Linked DNA regions of Prosthecobacter dejongeii. The protein of the gene in region 1 interacts with the protein of each later gene in a pairwise test. Links are inferred from orthologs where the notes say so. Each region holds a gene or a part of one and is shown on either strand. Other genes may lie near its edges. The genes, in order: HNQ64_RS01240 and groL.

Region 1 (4,005 bases):
CTGGCCACCTCCTGAGGGTTGCCTACGCCGCCTGGATCTGAGACGAATCCCAGCCCGGCCAGCCGCCCGTCATCCCTGGACCCATGACCATCATCATCATCACCGTGCTGAGTCTGTTGCTGACAGGCTGCCTCGCTGCTTTGGTGATCATCTCAAAGAAAAAAAACAAGGCTATTCTCGACCTGCTCAAAGAGGAACAGGCCATCGTGGAAGAAGAGCGCCGCATGTTCGGCTTTCTCCATGATCTGGGTGAGGCCATCACCCGAGAGGACAGCCAGTCCACCATGTACCGACTCATCGTCGAAGGTGCCATGCGAGTTTTGGAAAGCAATGGGGGGGCTCTTTACCTTCTCGATCCAACCGGAAAATCCCTGGTTCCCCGCTTTCATTCAGACCATTCTGCCCCTTTGATTGACCTGCCAGAGCGCATCGCTGCCATGGGCAAAGCCAATGCTTCTGCCCTCCTGAGTTTTCTTCGACTTCATTCTTTACGCCCCGAGGAAGGCATCGTGGGCAGTGTGTTCACCCATCAGAAACCGGAAATCATTGAGGATCTACGCAAAGACCCACGATTAAGCCATCCCAGCAGCTTTCAAAACAACATCACCACCCTCATCGGCCCGTTGAGCTTCGGTCCGCAAAAGTTGGGAGTCCTGGCCGTGACAGCCCCGAAGGGTGTGCGAACTTACAACGACAACGATTTTGAGGTCTTCAAGTCCATCGTCGAACAGTCTGCCTTTGCTCTGGCCAATGCCATGGCACATCAGGCCGCCTCAGAGAAAAAACAAATCGAGGCTGAACTCCGCGCCGCCAGTGAGATCCAGCGCATCCTCCTGCCAGAAAATGACCCCATTCTCCAGGGTTACACGATCGCCGGCCGTAACATCCCCGCCAAAGTTCTAAGTGGCGACTATTATGACTACATTCCTCTATCAGGGAACCGTCATGGAGTGGTCATTGCAGACGTCTCGGGCAAAGGCACCGCCGCAGCCATCATCACCGCCATGTGTCGCAGCATCTTGCGCAGCAATGCGGAAAGCAGCCCCTCCCCTGCGGCTGTCCTCAGCGCCGTGAATCGGCAGCTCGCTCCAGACATCCGGGAAGACATGTTCATCAGCATGATCTACCTCGTCTTTGATGCCGAGACGGACCAGATCACCCTCGCCCGCGCTGGGCATACCCTTCCGCTCATTTGGCGCAAGGCCACCGGCAAGGTCGAAAGCCTGCACAGCGGCGGCTTAGCCGTGGGGATTGATAAAGGGGACGTCTTTGAGCGTGTCACTAAAGACCTGACTTTCCAAATGCAGCCAGGCGATTGCCTCCTCCTCTACACGGATGGCGTCAATGAAGCCCTGGATGGTAAGGGCCTCGAATTTGGCGAGGAGCGCATCCACACTACCCTCGCCACCCTGGCCCCTCAAGGAGCTAAAGCCATCATTGATGGCATCATCGCCGATGTGGACAAGTTTTTGGGAGGCAAACGCTCCCACGATGACATCACCTTGATTGCCCTGCAGAAGGCGGCATAATCCCACCCCCGCATCCTAGGTGTGGCGTGCTTATCTAAAGTCCAGCCCAGGATGCACCCACTGTTTCCCCCAACCTTCAAACCCCCTCAAAAACACCATGTCCGAGCCGAGTCCCTCCCCCGAGACCCAGCCTGAAATCCCTGAGTCTCCCGTCACCGTCGAAGCTGCCGAAGCCCCAGCTGACGGCCAACCCGACGCCACTCTCAGCCCCCTCGAAGTCGCCCTGGCTGAAGTGGCCCAGTGGAAAGACCTCGCTTACCGCAATGCCGCAGAGCTGGATAACTTCCGCAAACGCACCACCCGCGAAGCCCAGGAAACCCGTGCTTTTGCCAATGCTGACCTGCTTCGCTCCCTGTTCCCCATCCTCGATAATTTCGAAATGGGTCTGGAAGCCGCCCGTGCGGAGTCCGAAAAATCCATGATCTTCATGGGCATGAACATGGTCCACCGCCAAATCACCGATTTCCTCCGTGAGCAAGGCGTGCAGGAAGTCGAAGCTTTGGGCAAACCTTTTGACCCCAACCTTCACGATGCCGTCTCCCAGGAAATCACTCCTGGAACCGCTGAAGGCACCATCCTGCGGGTCACCCGGCGTGGCTACAAGCTCAAGGATCGCCTCCTCCGCGCCGCCAGTGTCATCGTCGCAGGCGCACCTGCCCCAGCTGAAACCACCCCGGCAGCGTAACCTTTTTTTGCATTCCTAATCATGGCAGACAAACGCGATTATTACGAGGTATTGGGCGTCTCCAAAGACGTCTCTGCCGATGAACTGAAAAAAGCCTACCGCAAGCTGGCCGTCAAATTTCACCCGGACAAAAACCCCGGTGACAAGACCGCTGAAGACAAGTTCAAAGAGGTAGGCGAAGCCTACGACATTCTCAGCGACGACCAAAAGCGCGCTGCCTATGACCGCTATGGTCACGGAGCCTTTGCGGGTGGCATGGGCGGCCCCAGCGGCGGCGGGGGGGGCGGTTTCCACGATCCCTTTGACATCTTCCGCGAAGTCTTCGGCGGTGGCGGCGGCGGAAACGCAGGCGGCATCTTCGAAAGCTTCTTTGGCGGTGGCGGGGGTGGTGGACGCCAGCGCAAAGATGGCCCCCAGCGCGGTAGCGACCTCCGCTATGGCCTGGAAATCTCCCTTGAAGAAGCCGCCACAGGTTGCGAGCGCGAGATTGAGTACGAGCGCCTCAACAGTTGCAAAACCTGCTCCGGCAGCGGTTCCGCCAGTGGTGGGGGTAAAAAGACCTGCCGCACTTGCGGTGGCGTGGGTCAGGTCATCTCCTCCCGTGGTTTCTTCCAGATCCAGCAGACCTGCCCAGACTGCAGCGGCTCTGGCGAGGTCATCAGCGACCCGTGCAAGACCTGCTCCGGCAGCGGCCGTTCGAAAGAACGCACCAAAATTCGTGTGAAAATCCCGGCAGGTATTGAGGACGGCTCCCGTCTCCGCTCCGGTGGTAATGGCGACTACGGCAGCAAAGGCGGACCGGCAGGGGATCTCTACATCGTCGTGCAGGTGCGCCAGCACGATATCTTCGAGCGTGAAGGTGACGACCTCCACTGCCAGATGCCTCTTAGCTTTGCCACGGCCACCCTGGGTGGCGAGACCACCGTCCCCACCCTGGAAGGCAAGGCCAACCTGAAAGTGCCCGCTGGCACCCAAAATGGTACCACCTTTCGCCTCCGGGGCAAAGGCCTCAAAACCCTGGGAGAAGACCACCACGGCGACCTCTACGTACACGTGCAAATCGCTGTGCCGACCAAACTGACGTCTGAACAAAAGACCCATCTGGAAGCCTTCGCTAAATCCTTCGGCGAGACGCCCTCCTCCACCATGGAGCAGAGCTTCTTTGATAAGGCCAAAAAGTTCTTCAAATAAGATGATCCCTCACGGGCGTAACCCTTCCCTGAACCTCACACCTCTGAATCCTATGAGCCAACCAAAAATCACCGCCTACCTGAAGACCTATTGCGGCTGGAGCGAAGGCGTGCGCGCCATCTTCCGCAAATACAGCCTCGACTTCGAAGAAAAGGACATCATCAAAAACCCTGCTTTCCGCTGGGAAATGGAACAGAAGAGCGGCCAGCCCCTGAGCCCCTGCGTGGAGATCAATGGCACCATGCTTCCTGACATCAGCGGTGAAGAAGTGGAGCGCTGGATGCTCGCCAACAACCTTCTGGAAAAGAACGAGACCCCACCGGATGCGCCGATTGATTCTGCCTGCACCGATGCCCAGCATGCCGCCATGGCCGCTGGCCAAGTGGGCAAAATCACCTTTGTGAACTGAAGTTCCATCATTGCCTGTCTGGGCGGTTGACAAGCCCTTCAGACAGGCTTAATTCCATCCCTGCTCTACGAGCAATGGCGAGGTAGCAAAGTGGTAATGCACTGGTCTGCAAAACCGGTATGCGCGGGTTCAATTCCCGCCCTCGCCTCCACCTTGAAACATCAAGGTTTCGTTCTCAACGATCCTGCGTA
Region 2 (17,017 bases), 540 kb from region 1 along the record:
CAGGGGGTAGGGCGCTTGCTAGCAGAGGCACCCTCTTCGGCCTCGATCCGGCGCATGATGCTGCGTTCCCGCATGGCATCGCGAACGTCGTCCAAAGCTTCCAACAAACCATTCCAGTCATGCCCGGCGTCTGCCAAGGTCGCGAGCAGCCCGCGGGCTTTGCCTTCACTGGCGAGCGGCTGCACGAGGTCTAAAAGTGCCGCCACTTCTTCCACGGCCACACGTGGCCGGCTGCCTGCTGGGCGGAAGATGTTCACGATGCTGGCTTGGTTCTCGGCATCCAGGTAAATATCCCGCGCATACAGGCGGCGATGGTGGTTGCCACGCTCCACGGCATACTGCATGGCCTCGGCGACGCCAAAGAGCAGCTCGGCGATTTTCCGCTCAGAGAGATGCTCCCCAGCGGCTTCCATTTCCTCAAGGTTGCGGCCTCGCGGCAGTTCACGGGTATAAAAAATCAGTCCATTGACGGCACCGGCTTCATAAAGCGGCGCGATTCGAGGATGCGAGATGGAGGCTTTCAGCCGTTCGCGTTCTTTGAATCCCTGAATCGCATCGGGTTGGCTCAGTAAGTCAGGCCGCAGTAGCACCAGGGCCACGGGCCGCTGGACCGTGACCTGGATGGCGCGGTAGGTTTCAGATTCTGTTTCCTGTGTCAGGCGGTCCTGCACTTGGTAATTGCCAAGCATGGTGCCAGGGGCCAGGAAGGGGGGCAATTCCACACAGCACGGAGGTGTTGGGGCCGTGAGTGCTGCCTGCGCTTTCAGCAAAAGCTTTTCCGCGCTGTAAGGCGCATCCAGCAGCACGGGCCAGCCGGCGATCTGGGATTCAAATCCGGTCAGGTCATAGCGCGTGGTGAAGAGCACCTTGGCTTTGGGAAACCGAGTCAGCGCGCTGTCACGCAGATTAAAACCCGTGTCGCCACTGGCAGCAGGAATGGCTTCGGTAATCAGCAGGTCTAACTCAGCCGCTCGGCCGAGCCAGGAGCGCCCTTCGGTGACGGTGGCCACGCTGTGGACGGTCCAGCCAGGTGGTTGTCGGAGGGCTTCAGTTCGGGGGCCGCGAGTGTCGGCATTGGCATCGAGAAAAAGGATCGTCATCGTATCGGGGGGCAGGGCCGTCAGTTCGTCAACGGCGGGAGCAGCGGGTTCACACCACCGGGGACGGTCTGGGGCGTGCGTGAACCAAAGTCCAGGAGGTCGCGCGGTTCTGCGGCCACGTCCTGGAGTTTGTGCTGGTAGTAGAGCCGGACGACGTAGCCGTGGTAAGAACGGCGGCCGTGGGCGGCAATTTCTCCCGGAGTGAGTGCCGGCAGGAAATAGGTTACATCAAGAGGTTCTTCACCGATGCCGCTCCAGTCCACAGGCGCAGCGGCCCAGGCAGAGACAGGTTCATCGGCGATGGTTTGGGCGATTTTTTCGCCATTCACACGGTCAAAAAAGTACACGTCAATGTCCACCTGGCTGGGGTCCACATTGCCATTGCCCTGACGTAAGATGGGGATGCGTAGCACCACCTTTTCACCATTGGTGGAGGCAGGATCACGGGCGGTTAGGCAGGCTCCCAGGGAAAGCATTTTCCCACCCTCACCGCCCGTCAGGGCCGAAAAAGCTGTGCTGGCTGGGGAGGTAGCAGCGGCTGCAGGTGTGCTGAGGCGGCGTTTCGCCAGGTCGCGAAAGCCCGCTGCACGTGCGGGATCCATGCTTTCCAGTTGTCTCCATAGAGCTGCGGCTTTGTCTCCCAGCCCCATGGTTTCATAACATTGAGCCGTCTCCGACATCACCTCCGGGCTCGCCGGATATTGGAGATCCGCGCGTCGGAGGACTTCGAGGGCACCTTGCATGTCACCTAGCCCACGCACTTGTTTGGCCAAGTCGATCATTTCTTCCAAGGACATGTTCGCTGCGGGATCTGCCGAGGGCATTTTAGCAGCGGGTGCAGGCGTAGGAGTCGGCAGTTTAGCCGTGGCGGCCACTGGTGCTGGGGCTTGGGACGCTGGGGCTACTGCAGGTGCTGGCGGGGTGGTCGGCTGCGTGGCGGGTCTCACTGCCGGAGGAGTGCCTGTCGGCGGGGCAAAGGAGCCAATCGCCGGCGGTGAAAAACTAGGTGCCGCAGGTGCCGGGGCCGCCACAGGTGGGAGGGCGGGGACGATCTGCCCAACGGCCGGGGGGCTGAAGCTGATGGTGGGCCGCACCGGGGTCAGCGGCGTTTCAGAAGGATTCACCCCAGGAGAAGAGCCCGGTTTGGCCGTAATTTCAGGCCTTCGTGAGGCGTCCCAGACGACTTTGGTGACTAAAACGACCTGCACACTCGCGAGTAGGCAGAGAACTCCGAGGGCCGTCGCACTGGCACGGCCCCGGTCAGCGTTGAGAATGGAAGGGGCTTGAGCCATGCCGATTGCCGCAGGAAATTCGTATGGTACGTTCCGCGCTCTCAAGTGTCAATGCTCCAGCCCTTTTCCACCGATTCTCCACCCGAAAAAGGAAGATTGTGGACACATGTGACCATTCCCTTGGGCAGCCCAGCGGAAATCGGGCGTCTTTTGGCCCCAGAACCCGGCTTTATTTGGCTGGATAGCGCCGTGGCGGGTCCGAGTGCGGTCTCTCTGCTCACGGCTTGGCCAGATCGCCTGCTTGAGGGGACTCTCGCCCAGGACTGGACTGCGGTGGAAGAAGCCCTGGATGAAGGAACCGCAGCTGCTCACAGCGGCGGTTTGTTCGGTTGGGTGGGGTATGATGGGCAATTTGTGTTGGGCCTTTATCCACATGCGCTGCTGTATGACCACGCGCAGGGAGAATGGTTCGAATGTGGTGATTTTACTCAGAAATTAAGTTCGATCCCCTCTCATCCCCAAGAATCTCCCGCCCTCACATTGCCGCGGCAGCCCTTTGCGCCCTTGGTCTCTCGTGAAAATTTTTTGGCCCAGGTTCGTCGGGCGCAGGAGTACATCATCGCTGGGGACATCTATCAGGTGAATATTTCCCAGCCCTGGCGTGCTGAATGGCCCGTGGGCACCCCGTTTTTTCCTTTTTACGAACGTCTGCGCCGGGTTTCCCCAGCGCCCCATGCGGCCTGTATGAATTTGGGAGAGACCACCCTTCTTTCCGCCTCGCCTGAACTGTTTCTCAAACTTTCTGGCCGCACTATCGCGACGCATCCCATCAAAGGCACCCGCCCACGCTTTCCCACAGATCCTGCCCGTGACGACGCCTCTGCCCGTGAGTTGTTAGCCAGCGACAAGGAGCGAGCGGAGCTCCTCATGATTACGGATCTGGAGCGCAATGACCTCGGCCAGGTGTGTGAGTTTGGCAGCGTGAAGGTGCCAGATCTTTGGCGGGTGGAAAGTTTCGCCCAGGTGTATCACCTCGTCTCCACCGTCACGGGCACGCTGCGGTCTGGCATCAGTCATGCGGCGGCTTTTCGGGCCTGTTTCCCTGGAGGGAGCATCACCGGTGCGCCGAAAAAACGCGCTTCCGAGATCATTGCAGAGCTGGAGCCCTACCCCCGTGGCCCCTACACGGGGGCGGTGGGTTACTTTGGTTTCGATGGCGAAAGCCAGTGGAATATCGTCATCCGTACGGCCGTGCAAAAAGGCGGGGAGATTACCTTTCATGCGGGATCTGGCATCGTCGCAGACAGCATCCCTGAAAAGGAATGGGAAGAGACGCTGCATAAAGCCTCCGGCATTTTGGCCGCCTGGGCCGCTGAAGATTGAGGCTCGATGTAATATCGTGCAAAAGGCAGCCTCTGGCCTTTTTCATCGCTGCAATCGGCATGGGAAAGTCGCCGCCGATATGAATGGCTAAGGATGCTAAAGCGTTGATGTTCAGCGCTTTGGGTGTGCCGAACATCACGGGGCATGAGTCTAGCTAAAGGGAAAGTAGTCGCCGTCCACTCGGATGGCCCATTTCTCAACTTAACCATTCCACCCTTATGAAACGCACTCTGCAAATCCTCTGCCTAGCTGTGGCCGCCCTCGGACTGTCCAGCTGCACCACCTATGTCGAAGAGACTGGCTACGTTGCTGCACGTCCTGGTTATGTCGCTGGGTATGGTTATCGCACCGCTCCACGCCATCACCACGGCCCATACTATGGCAGCAGCCGCTATTATGACGGCCGCACGGTAGCCTACCGCGGCCCTTCTCGTTATCGTTCCAGCTATCGCGACTATGATGGCCGCCGGGATTATGACCGCCGTCGTAGTGTCCCTTATCGCTCCACCAGCGTGAGCACCCGAGTTCGCGGCGATGTGACCCTGTTCCGCTAAAAACCCTCTCTCTTTTGCATCAACCTAACCTTCTTCACTCCCATGAAATCCATCGTCTATCTGACCCTCTCCGCTATGCTGGCCTTCGCCTTCCCTAGTTGCACGACCAACGTCAATGCGGGGGGCGGAGCCAGCGTCAAGCATGGTAAGGCCAAGCACTCCCACCACCAAAGCAAGACTGGAGTGAAAGCCAATGTCGGCGCTTCCCTGGGCTTGTAACATGGATCTTTTAAAACCCTTCTGTGCGGGTGGAGCTTCTCCATCCGCACTTTTTGTTAGGAGTCAGGCCATCGTATGGCGTTGACGAAATTGTCGAGGTGTCATGCCTGTGCGTTTGCGAAAGTGCTGGGTGAAGGCGCTTTGATCGCAAAACCCATGATCCAAGGCGATCTCGGCGATGGAGCTCCCCGTCTGAGTCAAGGCCTCCGCAGCGGCTTGGATCCGCAGTCGTAGAATAAGCTCATGAGGAGTGCTGCCCAGCGTCTCGCGCAGTTTTCGGTGGAGCTGTCGTTCAGAAAGATTCACCGCTTTGGCCAGATCGGAGGCTGTTAGGCTTTCGGAAAGGTGTGTTTGGATGTAGGCCACCGCTGCCGCCACCTCGCGGACAGCGTGTTGTGCACCCTTTTCTTCACAGCGGCGGCTCAGCCCCATGATGCCAATGATGGTCCCATCTTTACCCGTGATGGGCAGCTTGGTAGTCATGAACCAATTCAGTGCTCGCTGCTCATCCAGCCATAACTCCAGCCGGTTCACCACAGGCTTACCTGTGAGGATGATTTCTTGGTCATCTTGGCGGAAAGCCAGTGCCACATCTGGTGGGAAGAAGGCATCGTCTGTCGCTCCGATGAGCTCTTTCTCATGCTTTAAGCCCAGACGTTCCAACTTGGCGGCATTCGCGGCGATGAGACGGCCTTCGGCGTCTTTGACGAAAAAGAAGACCCCAGGGAGATGATCCAACATGGTCCGCAGAATCTGTGGATCCAACATGAGAGAAAAAAACTCGGTTTGAAGACTGGAGATCATGGCAGGGATTTAACAAAAGATGGCGCTCACTCACAAGACGCCACCCGTTCTCCTCTGCTATTCTTCGACCATGCGCACGCAGCTTCTTTCCTTTCTCTGCCTCACGTCCCTTCTCTCAGCGGCGGAGGTGGACCTTGTCGTTTATGGCGGCACCCCAGCGGGCATCAGCGCAGGCATTACCGCCGCGCGCGAAGGGGCCAAAGTGGTCATTATCGAACCGACCCAGTGGATCGGGGGGCTTGTCACGGGCGGGCTGTGCCGTACGGACGTGGGGCGGGAACAGACCATCGGAGGTTTCCCACGTGAGTTCTTCAGCCGCGCCGCCGCCGCACAACCCGGCACCAGCATGTGGTATGCGGAGCCGAAGACGAATCTGGCCACCTTCAAAACCATGCTTGAAGAAGCGGGCGTGGAAGTGGTCACCGCGCAGTCCTTGAAATCCATCACGAAGGAGGGCCCGCGCATCACCCGTCTCACCACCAGTGCGGGTACGACTTATCAGGGGAAGATGTTTGTGGATGCCAGTTATGAGGGCGACCTCATGGCCGCTGCCAAGGTGAGTTACATCGTTGGCCGGGAAAGTCAGGCGCATTATGGGGAATCGCTCGCAGGTTATTACCCCATGCCCATCCGCCCGCGCACGGTGGAGGTGATGGAGAGTGATTGCCCCAGCATCGGCGGCACAGGGCCCAGTTACATTCATGGCACCCCTGCTGGGATCTCAGGGCTGGATGCTGCAGGCAAACCTATCTTTGGGGTCTATGCCGCACCGCAGCTCCAGCCGGGCAGTGCAGATCACCGCACCCAGGCTTACAACTTCCGCATCTGCGTCACTCAGCGACCCGACCTGAAAGTGCCGTTTCCCAAACCCGCGACTTATGACCCAGCCAAATACGAGCTGCTGCTGCGTCTCATTCGGGCTTTTCCAGGCGTGCGCTTTGGCCGCTTGTTTCATCTCGGGGGTGTGGCTAACGACAAGTATGACCTGAATGCCCAGGGCCTGTTTTCCACCGATTATCCAGGTGCCAATACGGCCTATCCGGAAGGAGATGCGGCCACGCGTGCGCAGATCTGGCAGGATCATGTGGACTTCATTCAGGGCATGCTCTGGTTTCTAGGTCATGATGAACGCGTTCCGCAGAGCTTGCGAGATCAGTGCAACTCCTGGGGACTCTGCAAAGACGAATTTGCCGACAATCAATACTGGCCCTACGCCCTCTACGTCCGTGAAGGTCGTCGCATGATCGGTGAGTACGTCATGGTGCAAAAGGATCTGCAAAACGACATTTTTAAAGAGGACTCTGTGGGTATGGGTTCCTTCGTTATTGATTGTCACATCGTGCAACGCATCCTCGCGGAGGACGGCACGGTGAGGGATGAAGGCAGTTTTCCAGATGCCCCCGCTTTGCCTTATCAGATCGCTTATCGCAGCCTGACACCGAAGCTCACGGAGTGTGAAAACCTGCTCGTTCCCGTCTGCCTTTCCGCCAGTCACATCGCGTATTGTTCCCTGCGCATGGAGCCCGTGTACATGGCTCTGGGGCAGGCCTCAGGCTTGGCAGCAGTGATGGCGATGCAGAACAAAACTTCGGTGCAGGCCATTGATACGAAAGCGCTGAAACAGAAGCTGCTGGATCAAAAAGCGGTTTTGGAACTGGCGGAGCTCGCCACCATGGCTCGTTCCTCGAAACTGCCTGGACTCGTCATGGATGACCAAGATGCCGAGCGTGTGGGCCACTGGCAGGGTAGCACCTACGGGAGCACGTTGGATGGCTCCAGCCGCCATGATGAAAACCTGGAGAAAGGCAGCAAGAGTGTCATTTACCGTCTCAAAGTCCCCGCCACGGGGCGCTATGAAGTGCGTGTCTCTTACGCTTCCGCTCCCAATCGTGCCAGCAATGTACCCGTCAGCATTGCCCATGCAAAAGGCAGCACCCAGGTGCTCGTGAACCAGAAAAAAGTCCCCCCGGTGGATAAGCTCTTCATCAGTCTGGGCACCTTTTCATTTAAAGCAGATCAGGATGCCGTGATCACCATCAGCACTCAGGCCACGGATGGCATCGTGGGCGCAGATGCCGTGCAGTTGCTCCCGCAATAAATCCGCAGAGTCAGGAGAGGACTGGTCTCATGAAGAGACCAAAAGAAGTTCGTGTTTTTAAGGGTGCGATTGGCGTTGGTATCCGCGTGATCATGAAAGCGCTGCTCTCCTCCGCCCTTCTCCTGTCTCCTCTGCTGCTTTCAGCAGCCAGCCCCACAAAGCCTCTGAACATCGGCTCTCGGTGGGAGCTTTTCATGGATTCGCTCCTGCTGACCCAGGTCAAGGGGGTGACCCTGAAACTGCATGAACCTGTGCGCCGGGAAGTGGTGCTGGTGACGGATCAGCCCTGGGAAGGACCCACGTGTGCATACTTTTCCGCCATTCAAGATGGGAAGAAAGTGCGGCTCTATTATCGGGGCTCTGCTGGCGGTTCAGATCACTCAGCGGACCAAGTGACATGCGTGGTAGAAAGTGAAGATGGCATTCATTTCAGCCGTCCTAAGTTGGGACTGATTGAAGCTGGCGGCACCAAGGAGAACAATGTCATTTGGCGCGGCGTGGAGTCGCACAACTTCGCGGTCTTTCTCGATAGCAACCCTGCCGCCAAACCGATGGAACGTTACAAAGCCTTGGGTGGGGTAAAAGAGCCTGGGAAAAATTGGATGACGGGGGAAACCCCTGGCGGTCTTTATGCGTTTGCTTCAGCGGATGGTTTGAAGTGGAATAAAATGCGGCCAGAAACGGTGATGACCAAGGGGGCTTTCGATTCTCAAAACATTGCTTTTTGGGACGAGCCTAACCAACGATACACCAGTTACACGCGCATCTTTACGAATAAGATCCGTGACATTCAAAGCAGCCCCTCCACGGACTTTTTGACTTGGGGGGAGCCTACCTTGAACCGTTATGAGGCAGAAGTTCCGCGTGAGCATTTTTATACCTCCGCCACCATCCCTTGCCCCACCGCTCCTCACCTGTATCTTGCTTTCCCAAAACGCTACATGCCTGGCCGCAAAAAGATCGCCACACACGCACTGCCTGGAGTTTCAGACACGGTGTTCATGACCAGTCGTGATGGGGTGAATTGGGATCGCACTTTTTTAGAGGCGTGGCTACGTCCAGGCCCGGACCCGCTGAACTGGACCGACCGAAACAACATGGTCGCCTCGGGCATCGTCGAAACGGGGCCCGGTGAGTGGTCTCTTTACGCCAGCGAGCACTATCGTTATCCAGATCACAGGATGCGTCGCCTCAGTCTTCGCAAGCAGGGTTTTGCCTCCGTGCACGCCGATGTCAAAGGCGGTGAATTTGTGACACCTCCGCTCATTTTTACAGGCAAAAAATTGCTGCTCAACTACTCCACTTCAGGCACAGGCCGTGTGCAGATCGAGGTGCAGGATGAGGCGGGGAAAGCCATTCCAGGATTCGCCTTGGCTGAGATGCCAGAGCTTTATGGCGATGAATTTGAAGCCGAGGTGACATGGAAGAAGGGCTCCGATCTTGGCCTTCTCCAAGGCAAAGCCGTACGCCTCCGCATCTCGATGAAGGATGCCGATCTCTATGCCCTGCGTTTCGCTCCTTGAGGCTTGACGGAATGCTCCTGTCCTGAACAATCGCTCCTGGAATCCCTGCTGCCAAAAGCGGGTCTGATTTGATCCACTCTTCCATGAAACTACGCCCCTCCCGTATCCTGCGCGAACTGCGTGCAGGTGAGTCCTCCACGATTCTTAAACTGAATCTCATTGATCCGCGCATCATCGAATTGGCTGGTTTAGCTGGGGCCTCGGCAGTGTGGCTTTGCAATGAACATGTGCCCAACGATTGGTTGAATCTGGAACACCAGATCCGTGCTGCCAAGCTGTATGACATGGACACCATCGTGCGGGTGAATAAGGGCGGTTACAGTGAGTATGTGAAGCCCTTTGAGTGCGATGCAACTGGCATCATGGTGCCTCACATCACCAGTGCTGAAGAGGCACGGCAAGTGGTGGACATGGTGCGCTGTCGGCCGGTGGGTAGCAAAGCGCTGGATGGGGGAAACATGGATGGACTCTTTTGTCAGGTGTCGCTGAGTGAATACGTTCACCACTGCAATACTGAAAAGTTAGTTATTCTACAAATCGAGTCTCCCGAAGCTCTGGAGCAGGTGGAGGAGATTGCCGCTGTGCCGGGGTATGATGCGCTGCTGTTCGGAGCGGGGGATTTCAGCCACCGCGTGGGTTTGTTAGGCCAGGCCACCCACCCGCAAGTCGTCGCTGCCCGCAAGCGGGTGGCAGCGGCGGCATTGAAACATGGCAAGCATGTCGCCGTGGCCTCGCTCTTTGGTCAAAAGGAGGAGGTCATCGCCGAAGGCACCCGCATCTTCACGCTAGGGGCGGATGTGATCGAGCTTGGCAACGCTATGCGCAAGATGGTGACAGATTTCCACGGGGCGGCAGGGCGCGGTGAGACGGACTCGGTTTACGCTTCCAAATAACGGCCATGCTTTCTTCCTTTTCTCTCCAAGGTAAAACCATCCTGCTCACTGGGGCTGCGGGTCTTTTTGGCCGTGGCTTGGCCACTGCTCTGGCTGAAGCCGGGGCCACACTCATCATCGCCTCCCGCAGCGCGGAAAATCTACAGGCCGTGGCCACTGCGGAAATCGCGCGTGGGCACCGGGTGCACGCGGAGGCTTTTGATCAGGGAGATGAAGACTCTATCTTAGCCCTGCGCAGCCGCATTGAATCTCGCTTTGGTCCCCTCCATGGGCTGGTGAATAACTCCGTGCTGCGTCCGATGAAAGGCACACTGGGCAATGTGAGTCAGTGGGAAGACTCCATGCGGGTGAATGCCACGGGGCTGATGCTGATGCATCGCCATTTTGGCAGCACCATGGCTGAAGCGGGGCGCGGCAGCATCGTCAATATCGGCAGCATCCAGGGCATGATCGGCCCCAGCTATGAGCTCTATGCGGGAACCAGCATGGGTGACATGCCCCCCGATTACTTTTTTCACAAAGGCGGCATGCTGAATCTCACGCGCTTTTATGCGGCGCTTTATGGACCGAAAAACGTGCGGGTGAACTGCCTGGCACCAGGTGGGTTTTACAACAATCAGCCCGAGTTGTTTGTGCAGCGTTACAGCGAGCACACGATGCTGAATCGCATGGCGGATGACGATGATCTGGGTGGAGCTGTCGTCTTCCTGCTCAGTGAAGCTTCACGCTACATCACCGGGGTGAATCTGCCGGTGGATGGGGGTTACACCGCGAAGTGATCACCGCTCACGAAACACCGAAGGATCATCGGCTTTGCGACGTTCATGCTTACCCATGAAATGGTTCTTTCTTCCTCTTTTCAGTCTTACGCTCACCGCGGCCGAGCCGTTAAAGCTACCTCTGTGGCCTGAAGGCGCACCTGGAGAGATGAAAGCCCCCTCTGCCGCCACGGCGGAGTTCATTCAGAAGCGGGCGGGCAAGAGCACGGTGACGAACGTCACCTCCCCTACGATCACGGTTTACCAGCCAGATAAACCGAATGGTACGAGCGTCATCGTAGCTCCAGGTGGGGCCTATGCGTTTCTTTCCGCTGTGCATGAAGGCACGCAGGTCTGTGAATGGCTGAATACCCTGGGAGTCACGGGCGTGCTGCTGACTTACCGCACCCCCACGCGGGATGAAACACCTCCCCATGAGAAGCCGGTGCAGGATGCTCAAAAGGCCCTGGAGATCATCCGTCAACACGCCACTGAGTGGAAGCTGAACCCCAAACGTGTGGGCCTCCTCGGCTTTAGCGCGGGGGGCAATCTGTTGGGCCATCTGGCCTGTGATCGCGATTCCAAGACGAATGCTCAGCGCCCAGATTTTGGCATCATGATCTACGGCGGCGGTTTCCTAGATCCTGCGGATCCCTTCAAGCTGAATCCTGCTTTCACGGTGCCTGCCGATGCGCCGCCCATGTTCCTCGCCTGTGCCAGTGACGATGGCAATAACCCGGTAGCTGCCACCCTGCTTTACCTGGAGTATAAAAAGCAAAAACGCTCTGCCGAACTGCACCTCTTTTCCGCCGGCGGTCATGGCTTTGGCATGAGGGATAACAAACAGCCTATCAACGCCTGGCCCGCCCGTTGTGCTGAATGGATGGGCAGCATGGGCTGGTTGCCGTGATGTATCCGGAGGTGTGAACCCTTACTCCTCAGGGGGAAACAACCCCTGACTGTCTAAGAGGCTCGATTCGCCTTCACCGCCACCGCTTCGATCTCATACCGCAACGAAGGCGGCAGGCAGTTCGTGATCGTGGTGCGGGCGGGGAAGGGAGCGCTGAAGTATTCGCGATACAGTTGGTTAAACGTGGCCACGTCTTCTGCATCGCGCACGTAGTTGCGGGTCTGCACCACGTGGGCCAGGTCACTGCCTGCCGCTTCCAGCACCTTGCGCAGGTTTTCCACCGAACGGCGAAATTCGCCCTCAAAGCTGTCGCTGACAATTTTCCCCGTTTCATCCACGGAGGCTTGGCCAGAAACGAAGATCAGGTCCCCCACCACCACGCTGGGGCTGAAGGGCAGGTGCGAGGTGGGTGTATCGGGATTCTGCGGGTAGGAGACCAGGGGATGATTCATGGCGGGACGATCCGTGGCTGGGCTTTCCACGATTGACAGAGGCTCAGAGCAGCTTTTTACGCTTGAACCACCAGATGGGCAGCAGGGCGGAAATCACCAGCACGCAGATGACGGCTGGGTAGGCCCAGGGCAGCTTCAGCTCAGGCATGTGCTCAAAGTTCATGCCATACAGGCTGGCGATGAGCGTCGGCGGCATGAACAACACGCTGGCGATGGTGAAGATCTTGATGATTTGGTTCTGCTGGATGTTGATGAGGCCCAGGGTGGACTCGAGGAGAAAGGTCATCTCCTGCTGCTGTTGGTTGGTGTAGTCATCCAGAGACTTCACGTCGCGCATCACGCTGCGGAACTGGGCCGCGAGGTCGCTGCGCATCCAGGTCGCGGCATTGTTTAAAAAGAACTGCAGCATGCGGTTCACACTCACGAGGCTTTCACGCAGATTCGCGACTAGGGCACTGCGGCGGCCCAGGGTGCGGACGACGTCTCCCAGGTCTTTTTCCACAGCGGCATTCGCCTTATTTGGATCCAGGCTGAAGACCTCACGACCAATCTTTTTCAGGTCGGATTCCACGGCCTGCAGCGCATCGGCGATGCGGGCCACGATGAGTTCACACAGGGTCAAAAACACGGCATCGCTGCTCATGGGGCAGGAACACTGGCGGCGGACCTGCTCCACCATGACCCGGAAAGCCATGGGATCTGCGTAACGGACTGTCGTCAGGCAGTCGGGAGCCAGCACAAAGGTGATGGCGGTGGTGTCAGGATCGGGCGTGTCCAGTCCTACGGGAATCCACGCCGTCATGTACAGGGCACCGTGCTCTGTGTAGAGTCGGCTGGATTCCTCGATCTCCTGCATCTCTTCCCGGGTCGGGAGGCCGTGCTCCAGCCAGCTTTCCGCCTCCAGTTCCTCCGCACGGGAAGGATTCAGGAGGTCTAAGTACACCAGATTGTCCGGGAAGGGACGTACCTTCTCGTCCTGCCAATCGAAGAGCTGACCTTGCTGGGTGATGAGTCGAACCATGATGGGGGGCGCAAACAGTAGCGGCAGAGTGAGGAACCGCCAAGGAAAAGGCGCGGAAGATGTCAACTTGTCACGAAAGCACCAGAAACAAGGGCGGGCCTGGATGAAGGTTGAAGACTGCCCCTCGTCTCGCGTAGAAAGAAACCTCTGCATGATCCTCTCTCCAGCCTGGTACCACATCGAAAATGAGGCCGAAATCGCCTCGCCTGCCCTGCTGCTCTACCGTGAGCGCATTGAGTATAATCTCCAACTCATGCTGGAGATCGCTGGTGGGCCTGAACGCCTGCGACCGCATGTGAAGACCCACAAGCTGCAGCCGCTGATCCAGCGCCAGGTAAAGTTGGGCATCACAAAGTTTAAAGCCGCCACCATCGCGGAGGCGGAAATGTGTGCAGCCGGGGGCGGTACCGATGTATTGCTGGCCATGCCTTGCGTGGGGCCGAATGGCCATCGCCTGGCCCTGCTGGCCGTAAAGTTTCCTGAAGTGAAGTTTTCCGCCATCGCGGATGACGAGGCCTCGCTGCGCACGCTCGCGGCTGCGGCCCAGCAGCACGGTGTGACGCTAGGCGTTTACCTGGAGCTAGATTGCGGCATGGGCCGCACTGGCATCATCCCTGGAGAGGCGGCGGCTTTCCTCGTGCATGTGATCAAAGACACCCCGAGACTGCTTTTCCGCGGCCTTCATGCCTATGATGGGCACATCCATGATGCAGATCTCGAGACCCGCCGCAGCCGCTGTGAGGCGGCTTATGCGCCCGTGTTGGAATTTCGCAAGCGTCTGGAGGGGGAGGGCGTGCCCGTGGGGGAATTGGTCGCCGGCGGCTCCCCCACCTTCGGCATCCACGCACCTTTGCTGGATCGCACGCTTTCCCCAGGCACCACGGTGCTGTGGGACTTTGGGTATGGGGACAAACACCCTGATTTACCTTTTTTGCCTGCCGCTGTTTTGCTCGCCCGGGTGATCAGCAAACCAGGCACGAATCGCCTGACTCTGGACCTCGGTCACAAATCCGTGGCCCCAGAAAACCCGCATCCGCGTGTCCGGTTCGAGGAACTGCCTGAGGCGGAGGTGCTGATGCAAAGTGAGGAGCACCTGGTGCTGCAAACCGACCGTGCGCACGAGTTCCAGATCGGCCAGGCTCTGCATGGCATCCCGCGCCACATCTGCCCCACCGTTTCCATGCACGGGGAAGCCGTAGTCGTGGAGGGGAAATCCGCCACCCAGCGCTGGCCCATCACCGCGCGCAATCGGCGCATCTCGGTGTGAGGGGGACGTCGTTTGGCTTTCGTTAGCAATCAAATCCTGAGCGTCTAAAACGCGTTCCCTCGCCCCAGGAACTGGGGAGAGGCCCAGGTGAGGGGTGGTCGCAGCACGCGAAACATCGTCCGCAAAGTGTGCCCAGGTTCTTAAGCCTTCACCTCTCAAAGAAAAAGGAGACCGCCTTTGGAGCTCTGATCTCCAAGAGCAATCCTCTCCTGAACACCTCATTCGCCAAACCAACAAAAACGGGCCGGAAGTTTCCTTCCGGCCCGTCGTTGGGGGTTTGGGTTTTTTATCGTAAGGTCTGTCTTCGCAAGCTCCCGGTATGCGAGGACAGATCTCTCAAGACAAAAAAGTGTTTTTGAAGAGCGACCTGCCATGACAGACAGGCCACCCCCCTTATGAGTTCAAAAAGAACTCATTTATTCCATTACATCATGCCGCCGTGGTCATGAGCGTGGCCGCCATCGGCCTTCTCTTCCTTCGGAATGTCGGCGATGAGGCACTCTGTGGTCAGAAGCAGGCCGGAGATGGAGGCAGCGTTCTGGAGAGCGCTACGAGTCACCTTGGCTGGGTCAACGACACCCGCCTTGATAAGGTCGGTGTATTCACCTGTGGCCACGTTGTAACCTTCGTTGCCTTTGCCCTTCTTGACTTCAGCGACGATGAGTGCGCCTTCGACGCCAGCATTGGCTGCCAATTGACGAAGAGGAGCCTCGATGGCGCGAGCCACGATCTCAGCACCGGTCTTCTCGTCACCCGTGAGGCCGAGGTCGCCGATGGCGGCCTGAGCGCGGATGAGTGCGACACCACCGCCAGGAACAATGCCTTCTTCCACCGCAGCGCGGGTGGCGTGAAGGGCGTCTTCCACACGGGCTTTCTTTTCCTTCATCTCGGTTTCGGTAGCAGCACCGACGTTGATGACGGCCACACCGCCGGCCAGCTTGGCAAGACGCTCCTGGAGCTTCTCACGGTCGTAATCGCTGGTGGTTTCTTCGATCTGGCGCTTGATCTGGCTGACGCGGCCGGAGATGGCCTCGCTGCCGCCTTCACCTTCGACGATGACGGTGGACTCTTTGCCGATCGTGATGCGCTTAGCCTGGCCCAGGTCAGAAAGCTCGATGTTTTCAAGCTTGATGCCGAGGTCTTCGGTGATGCAGCGACCACCGGTGAGGATGGCGATGTCTTCCAGCATGGCCTTGCGGCGGTCGCCGAAGCCAGGAGCTTTGACGGCCACGATGTTGAGCGTGCCACGGAGCTTGTTGACGACGAGAGTCGCCAGGGCTTCGCCTTCCACGTCTTCAGCGATGATGAGGAGAGGCTTGCCGGAGCGAGCGACTTTCTCAAGCAGAGGAAGCATGTCTTTCAGGCTGCTGATCTTCTTCTCGTGGATGAGGATGAAGGCGGACTCAAGGTTCGCTTCCATGGACTCAGCGTCCGTGACGAAGTAAGGGGACAGGTAGCCTTTGTCGAACTGCATGCCTTCGACAACGTCGAGGGTGGTTTCGATGGACTTGGCTTCTTCGACGGTGATCGTGCCTTCCTTGCCCACTTTGTCCATAGCTTCGGCGATGATGTTGCCGATCGCGGTGTCCCAGTTGGCAGACACGGTCGCGACCTGGGCCACTTCCTTGCTGTCCTTCACGGGGGTGCTGATTTCTTTCAGCTTGGCCACGATGGCTTCGGTCGCCTTAAGGATACCGCGCTGAAGGGAGGTTGGGTTAGCACCAGCGGTCACGTTGCGGAGACCTTCGGAGTAGATGGCTTCAGCCAGGACCGTAGCGGTCGTGGTGCCGTCACCAGCGATGTCGGAGGTCTTGGAGGAGACTTCCTTGATGAGCTGGGCGCCCATGTTTTCATACGGATCAGGAAGCTCGATTTCCTTGGCCACGGTCACACCGTCTTTGGTGATCGTTGGGGAACCGAATTTCTTTTCAAGGATGACGTTACGGCCTGCAGGGCCAAGGGTAGCCTTGACGGCACGAGCCAGTTTGGTGACGCCGCGCAGGAGGGCCTGACGTGCGGATTCGTCGAAGTGGAGTTGTTTTGCCATAGTAAGTTAGCGTGTGAGGTGTGGTTTGTGAATGTGTAAGTCAGGGACGGCCATCAGAAGCACGCCCAGTGGACTTAGGCGATGATGCCCAGGATGTCGGTTTCGTTGACGATGAGGAGGTCTTCGCCGTTCACTTTGACTTCGGTGCCGCCGTATTTGGAGATGAGGACCTTGTCGCCAGCCTTCACCGTGAAGAGTGTGCTGACGTCTTTGCCTTCGTCGTCCTTGCCAGTGCCAAGGGCGAGCACTTCAGCTTCCTGTGGCTTTTCTTTGGCGGTGTCTGGAAGGAAGATTCCACCGGCGGTTTTTTCTTCGCTGATGGAGCGCTTGAGGAGGACGCGACGTCCAAGCGGGGTGATTGCGGTAGCCATAGTTGGTCTATTTTCTGCTAGCGGTTTACTTGTTCTGGTTTGGTTTGTTCATCTGCCCGGCTTGCAGTCACGCATGCGATGTGTGGCGGCCAGCCGGGCGGAAAATTGTTGGGGGGAGAGGAAGTCGGAGCGGAGCGGGATTTATTTCGCTGGAGGCTGGTTTTCTTTGATGGCGATGCCATTGCTGGCGCGATCTTTGCCGCCGTAACTCAGTTCAGGGGCAGCCTCGCCGATTTCCTCGACCAGGAAGCTGACAATGCGCTTGGGATCCTTCGAAAGGACGGCCTGCAGCATGCGGGACTTCTGGTCGCGGTTGTAGTTTTTGGTGTCGAGATCTAGACCGACAGAGCCGGGGGTGCCTTCCAGCCCCTTCATCTTGGCGGCC

The links.
Region 2: the proteins of HNQ64_RS01240 (region 1) and groL interact in binary tests that used the Escherichia coli proteins (3 or more experiments, as listed by UniProt). The link is inferred for Prosthecobacter dejongeii from one-to-one orthologs.

Annotation. Positions count from the first base shown.
Region 1 is NZ_JACHIF010000001.1:364,120-368,124, forward strand. Bases 477-3,420 are described here. They hold HNQ64_RS01240 (nucleotide exchange factor GrpE), read left to right. Parts: upstream 477-1,626; coding sequence 1,627-2,214; downstream 2,215-3,420. Other genes in these bases: HNQ64_RS01235 (PP2C family protein-serine/threonine phosphatase), read left to right, coding at 477-1,529; dnaJ (molecular chaperone DnaJ), read left to right, coding at 2,236-3,405. Outside these bases: HNQ64_RS01230 (STAS domain-containing protein), read left to right, coding at 1-15; more of HNQ64_RS01235, read left to right, coding at 84-476; HNQ64_RS01250 (glutaredoxin family protein), read left to right, coding at 3,458-3,814. UniProt on the Escherichia coli protein: Participates actively in the response to hyperosmotic and heat shock by preventing the aggregation of stress-denatured proteins, in association with DnaK and GrpE. It is the nucleotide exchange factor for DnaK and may function as a thermosensor.
Region 2 is NZ_JACHIF010000001.1:908,826-925,842, reverse strand. Bases 13,951-16,851 are described here. They hold groL (chaperonin GroEL), read right to left. Parts: upstream 16,262-16,851; coding sequence 14,639-16,261; downstream 13,951-14,638. Other genes in these bases: HNQ64_RS03440 (hypothetical protein), read right to left, coding at 16,774-16,851; HNQ64_RS03445 (co-chaperone GroES), read right to left, coding at 16,336-16,632; HNQ64_RS03455 (D-TA family PLP-dependent enzyme), read left to right, coding at 13,951-14,214. Outside these bases: HNQ64_RS03520 (SUMF1/EgtB/PvdO family nonheme iron enzyme), read right to left, coding at 1-1,100; HNQ64_RS03515 (tetratricopeptide repeat protein), read right to left, coding at 1,121-2,392; HNQ64_RS03510 (chorismate-binding protein), read left to right, coding at 2,501-3,715; HNQ64_RS03505 (hypothetical protein), read left to right, coding at 3,934-4,269; HNQ64_RS03500 (hypothetical protein), read left to right, coding at 4,312-4,488; HNQ64_RS03495 (AraC family transcriptional regulator), read right to left, coding at 4,552-5,292; HNQ64_RS03490 (FAD-dependent oxidoreductase), read left to right, coding at 5,363-7,390; HNQ64_RS03485 (hypothetical protein), read left to right, coding at 7,483-8,913; HNQ64_RS03480 (HpcH/HpaI aldolase family protein), read left to right, coding at 8,997-9,806; HNQ64_RS03475 (SDR family oxidoreductase), read left to right, coding at 9,812-10,585; HNQ64_RS03470 (alpha/beta hydrolase), read left to right, coding at 10,641-11,474; HNQ64_RS03465 (RidA family protein), read right to left, coding at 11,528-11,926; HNQ64_RS03460 (magnesium transporter CorA family protein), read right to left, coding at 11,970-12,947; more of HNQ64_RS03455, read left to right, coding at 13,099-13,950; more of HNQ64_RS03440, read right to left, coding at 16,852-17,017.